Regions from separate parts of the Paenibacillus sp. J22R3 genome, predicted to be linked through region 1. Evidence: riboswitches for the same ligand, from Rfam matches in the RefSeq annotation. Region 1 holds a riboswitch; the other holds the start of a gene.
The links. Region 1 has a riboswitch for cobalamin ahead of AC0YN4_RS12500 (S-layer homology domain-containing protein). Riboswitches for the same ligand answer to the same signal wherever they lie in the genome.
Positions count from the first base shown of each region.

Region 2: another riboswitch for cobalamin. It lies ahead of AC0YN4_RS05855 (ABC transporter substrate-binding protein); the one in region 1 lies ahead of AC0YN4_RS12500 (S-layer homology domain-containing protein).

Region 1 is NZ_JBWDNS010000002.1:978,409-981,532, forward strand. It holds gene AC0YN4_RS12490 (hypothetical protein) at 1-431, opposite strand, end outside; gene AC0YN4_RS12495 (hypothetical protein) at 550-873, opposite strand; cobalamin riboswitch at 1,012-1,204, shown strand; gene AC0YN4_RS12500 (S-layer homology domain-containing protein) at 1,373-3,004, shown strand; gene AC0YN4_RS12505 (DUF4430 domain-containing protein) at 3,017-3,124, shown strand, end outside.
Region 2 is NZ_JBWDNS010000001.1:1,286,501-1,289,624, reverse strand. It holds gene AC0YN4_RS05860 (heavy metal translocating P-type ATPase) at 1-1,205, shown strand, start outside; cobalamin riboswitch at 1,271-1,510, shown strand; gene AC0YN4_RS05855 (ABC transporter substrate-binding protein) at 1,684-2,694, shown strand; gene AC0YN4_RS05850 (FecCD family ABC transporter permease) at 2,696-3,124, shown strand, end outside.

The DNA.
Region 1 (3,124 bases):
ACGATTGCGAATGCTATTATCGCTAATAGAATTGCATTAGTGCCTCTAATTTCGACATATACTCGCCGTGAAGTTGGAACAAAGTCGAATCCCCAGTTCTTTATGTATACGGTCCTGGCAATCGCTATGTTGGCTAAACAAGTGATAATTTGTACAGCTGTCGCAGTAGCATGATTGCTGGTTATCGTTGAGAATGAAGTATCACTAACCTGACTTGCTACTAGAATAATTAAGCCCTGCACTGTAAATAAAGCGGCTATTCCCGCAAAATTCATGATAATGGAATGGAAAATAGGAACTCGGAACAAAATCCAAAGAACCAGTATAAAGAGGACAAACTGTATATAAGAAGATAAATCACCAACAGCAGGATCTAAGCGCGAGAAGTAAGAAGCTTGGCTCATTAACAAGGAAACTAATAATACGTTCATTATCAATCTTCTATCCAATCCAAACCTAAACAATGTGAACAAGAATAGCAGCGTGCCAATATACTCGAATGTAGACCCAACAATGAAAAGAAAATAATTCATGCCCCGCCCGCTCCCTTTATTTATCTTCGTCTTTCCTGCGGCGATCATCGGATTCATCTCTAAACTCTATAATTACATCTTCAATCCAAAGCGGTCCGCTCTTAATGACAAGGACCGGATCAGGAAATCCCTTCGTTTTCCTCTTATGATGCATATTGCGTCGATCGATCCCCAGTATCTCTGATACCTCCGCACTGCCGACAAGTTTTGGGTAACTTGGGCCAGTTGCGACTTGTTGTCTTAAATTCAATACTTCATCAACTAAGGATAGAATGCATTCCCCGACTTCTCCTCTCGCTTCATGCGCCAACTCGGTGCATTTCGTGATCGAGAACTTCAAATGATCACCCGCCTAACATAATATGACTTATATCCTGATTATACGACAAAAACGTATATACGCAATATACATAATCATTTATTGATAGAATACATTGAATAATAGACAAACGCAGTAGGTCACTATATGATCATTGTAATTGAATAACCACAGCAAGGTGCGTGTTTAGCCATCTAAACATCGCTTAAAAGGGAAGTCCGGTGCAAATCCGGCGCGGTCCCGCCACTGTTAATGACGAGCAACTCCATGAAAGCCACTGGTAGAAATACCGGGAAGGTATGGAGAAGTGTTGACTCAAAGCCAGGAGACCTGCCTTGACGTGTACGTGTGTTCACAGACTCTACGGATGATGGAGGCGGTGCTTATTTTTGTTGTCATTCATTTGACTGCGGACAGTGCCAGCCTTTGATTCTATATGAATCGAAGGCTATTTTATTGAAAAGGATATGAATTGCTTACTATTGAGGAGTGAAATTGTGCGAAGTAGGAAGGGGAAATTATGAACAGAAGCAGTAAATTATTATCCGCCATTGTTATCTTATGCTTGATGGTTGGTCAACTGAGTATTACACCTGTGTACGGTTCACCGGCCAAAGATGTGGACAATGCCATTCAGGATACAGCGGCTTACTTGTTGGCGGCGGTACAAGAACCTCAAGTTGGCTCCGTTGGTGGAGAATGGGCTGTCATTGGTTTGGCTCGTTCCGGATATCCAGTCCCTCAACGTTATTTCGACGACTATTATAAGACGGTTGAGAGCTACGTGATTTCGCTGAAAGGCGATCTTCATGATAAGAAGTATACCGAATATTCCAGAGTCATCCTGGCTCTAACCGCCATCGGAGCGGATCCGACCCATGTAGGTGGCTACAATCTGCTGACACCGCTCGGTGATTTCGATAAAACCATTTGGCAGGGGATAAACGGACCGATCTTCGCGCTAATCGCCTTAGACAGCAAGAATTATGCGATTCCATTCAATAGCACGGCCAAGACGAAGGCAACAAGAGAGTTGTACGTCGACGAAATCTTGTCTCGGCAGCTGAAGGATGGCGGATTTGCACTTTCCGGTACGGAGGCAGATCCAGATATTACGGGCATGGCATTGCAGGCACTTGCGAAATATCAGGATAAGAAAAGCGTAAAAGCTGCAACAGGTAAAGCGCTCGAGCGGTTATCGAACATTCAGGATAATAAAGGCGGCTACTCCAGCTGGGGAGTCAAAAATTCCGAAAGCACGGTTCAGGTGTTGATGGCGCTATGTGAGCTTGGCATCTCCATCGATGACAGTCGATTCGTCAAGAATGGCAACACCGTTGTCGATGATCTCCTTGGCTATTATGCGGAGGGAAAAGGATTTCAACATGCGATCGATAACAGTGGAGTAAACGGAATGTCTACAGAGCAGGCGATGTACGGACTTGTGAACGTGCAACGTAGATCGGCAAACAAGAATAGTCTTTACAGAATGTCGGACGTAACAAGGAAGACGCCTTCCACTTCAAACGAAGAGGTGGGCTTACCGAATAAACATGAGGACATTAAAGTAATGCCTGTGCTCGAAGCGGGCAAGACGTTCTCGGATATTGCCAATCATCTGAATAGAAAGGCCATTGAAGAGCTTGCTTCACGTGGGATCATTAACGGCATGACTGCAGACACCTTTGCTCCGAATCGGACAATGACACGGGCAGAATTCGCTGCGATAGTGACCAAAGGTCTTGGGCTCCTACCAAAGGCAACTTCCATATTTGCAGATGTTCCCAAAGGCGGCTGGTATGCAGGTTACGTAGGTACTGCTTTCAGCTATGGGATCGTGACAGGCACATCGAAGACAACCTTCTCACCTAGCGTGACGATTACGAAGCAAGAAGCTGCTGTTATGATCGCGAGCGCAGCCAAGCTATGCGGCATGGATACCAATCTCAGCGTTGCAGAAACAAGAGATATGCTGGCTCAATTCGGTGATTATACGAAGACTGCTGATTGGGCGAGGGCTGCGCTTGCTTTCAACTTCCGTGAGAATATTTTGTCTCAGGATGCTTTCAATATTGAGCCTAAAGTGGCTATTACGCGTGCCGAGATCGCGGAGATGCTCTACCGCATGTTAGCCGCAACCAAATTGTTGTAAAGAGGCGTTCCTATGAAAGTTACCAGAACTAAAATCATCGCAGCAGCGATCTTTATTGCTGTTCTTGTAGTTGCGTATCTCAGCAGCGGCCCGCTTGAGAGCCGCTCGCCTGAATCGCCT
Region 2 (3,124 bases), on a different contig from region 1:
ATCGGTTATCGGCTATTTTTGTACCGATTATGATGCTGCTTTCTTTGGCTACCTTGCTTCTTTGGCTGATTTGGCTGGATCCGGGCGACTGGGGGAAGGCTTCGCTTCATGCGCTTGCTGTGCTTCTGGCAGCATGTCCGTGCGCGCTTGGTTTGGCAGCGCCGATATCGCTCGTATTGGCTACCGGTAAGCTTGCCCGCCGCGGCATCGTGATGAAGGAAGCAGGCGCGCTGGAGCGTCTGGCTCAATTGGATACGATTGTGTTGGATAAGACAGGTACGTTAACAGAAGGCAAGCCTGCGTTAACGGAAGTGTCCGCATTGTCCGGCTCGCCAAGCGCGCTGCTGCGTCTAGCGGCGTCTGCTGAGGCAAATTCTCAGCATCCATTCGCAGCAGCGATTAAGGCTGCCGGTAAACGGTCTGGGCTAGTGATCCCGGAATCAACGGCTTATCAAGCATATCCGGGCAAGGGGATTGAAGCAGTCGTTGAAGGCAAGCGCGTCGAAATTGGCAATGCCGGTTTTGCCGCTGAGCGGGACTGGAAGATGAATCGAGTGCTGCTGAGCTTCGTCAATCGGAAAGAAGAACTCGGGGAGACGGTCATCTATGCTGCGATAGACGGGGAATGCGCCGGTGCGTTTGCCTTCACCGATCAAGTAAAACGCTCCTCGACGGATGCAGTCTCGGCGATGGCAGCCGAAGGCGTTCGCGTCTTACTTGCAACCGGCGATCATTCATCATCAGCAATGAACGTGGCCCGGATCACGGGAATCGCACAGGATGATGTACATGCATCCATGCTGCCGGAGCACAAGGCAGAGCTCATTCGCCAGCTGCAAGGGGAAGGAAGAGTCATTGCAATGGCCGGTGACGGCTGGAATGATGCTCCCGCACTTGCTGCCGCAGATGTCGGCATCGCGATGGGCGGCGGTACGGAGGCAGCGCTTGATGCCGGGCATATGACGCTGCTTCGCTCGCGGCTGACCGGTATCTATGAGGCTTTTCAAATCAGCAGAATGACAGTCCGGAATATCCGGCAAAATCTTGGTTTTGCGCTGCTCTATAATTCTATTGTGATCCCGTTTGCGGCAGTAGGCGGCATAGAGCCGTGGATGGCCGGAACAGCTATGGCGCTCAGTTCGGTGTCTGTCGTATTTAATGCGCTGCGTTTAAACGGCCAAATGAACCGATTTCTTCGGAAGTGAAAGCCAATTGTAGACATCCTAAAAAGGTGATGGTATAGTTACTCAAGCACAATTTCATAGTTTACGAACAGGTGCTAAGCGTATGCGTTCGTTTCAGTCCGTTGAAACGCGCAAGCTTAGCTTAAATGGGAAGACCGGTGCAATACCGGCACGGACCCGCCACTGTAAGAAGCGTCGATTCTGGAAGGGAAGGCATGCTCGCCCATCTCCAATCGACAACGCATCAATGATAAGTCACTGAACGATGGGATCGTTTGGGAAGACGTTGATGACAGAAGCTTCGAGTCAGGATACCTGCCTGTTCAGTATGAACGCTACCTACGAGGACTTAGGGAGGTGTTGGAGATGGGCAACCGTTTATTGCCCGCTGATGTTCTACGGAACGTAAGCATTTCTGACGCTCGAAGTCGGAAATGCTTTTTTTTGTTGTACGCAATTATAGAATGGGGAGAGAATGATTCAAATGAAATCTAAATTAATGCCATTAACTAAACTTGTATTACTCGTAACTATGGCTGCAGTGCTGCTGATTACAGCTGCTTGTGGCTCAGGTAAGAATAACGCCAATCAAGCTGCTGAGAATGCGGGTAATGCGGGCAGCGCTGGCAATGCGGCCAATGCAACCGAGCAAGCTGCTGCGAATAACTCCGCACAGCAACAACATTCCGTATACCCGCTGACGTTGAAGGATGTGACGGGAACTGAGCTCACATTCCAGTCTGCGCCTGCGCGCATTGTTTCATTGCTGCCCAGTGAGACTGAGGTCGTCTATGCCATAGATGCCGGGGCTTCTCTGGTTGGGGTAGACAATTACTCTAACTATCCCAAGGAAGCGGAGAGTGTGACGAAGATCGGCGATATGGACGCCGATATTGAGAAAATCGTTTCGCTGAAACCTGACCTTGTGCTCGCCTCCTATACCATGGGGAGTGCCGTTGTCGATAAGCTTCGCTCGCTCCAAATCCCGGTGTTTGCTACAGATCCGAAGACGTACGATGCTGTCATAGCGAAGGTGAAGCAGATCGGTGAAATTTTGGATAAGAATGAGCAAGCTGCAGCAGTTACGGCTCATATGGAGCAAGTTAGAGAACAGGTTATTAACACCGTTAAAGATGCGCCGAAACGGAATGTGTATCTGGAGTTCGCACCTGGCTGGACAGTCGGAAAAGGAGAGTTCTTGGATGAGCTCATTACACTCGCCGGAGGCGTTAACGTCGCCAGCGAGCAGGGCTGGTACGAGATTGACCCCGAGTCGGTCGTGAAATCGAATCCGGATCAGATCATTTATGCGTCCATGACTCTCGCTGAAGGTGAGACCAATCCTATCCTAACCGGGATAGAAACAAGACCTGGCTGGGCAACAATTAATGCGGTTAAGAATAAGCAGGTGTTTGAAGTGGATCAGGATCCGTTGACCCGGGTCGGACCTCGACTTGCCGATGGGCTGCTGGAGGTAGCGAAGAAGCTGCATCCGGATCTGTTCAAGTAAGATGAGAACAAAGCTTGTTGTTTATGGAGGAGCAGCGATGCTCCTTCTTGCTGTATCTGTCGTCGTCAGTTTGTCGATTGGCTCATCCGGATTGCCGCTACTGCGCGTTTGGGGAATATTGATTCATCAGTTGCCGTGGATGGAGGACCCGAGCGGTCTCTATGATGCCAGCGATATCGCAATCGTGACACAGCTAAGATTATCAAGAGTCGTATTAGCAATGCTTGTCGGCGCTTGTTTGGCACTTGCCGGCTCCGGATTTCAAGGTGTGTTGCGTAATCCGCTTGCTGATCCGTTCACACTGGGTGTCGCAACGGGGTGCTCGGTAGGCGCGGCATTCATGATTGTATTCGGCTACCAGAAGGTAATCGGCTTATGGACGGTTCCGCTCGTCGCTTTTACTACAGGGATCGTTACCCTCTTTATTGTG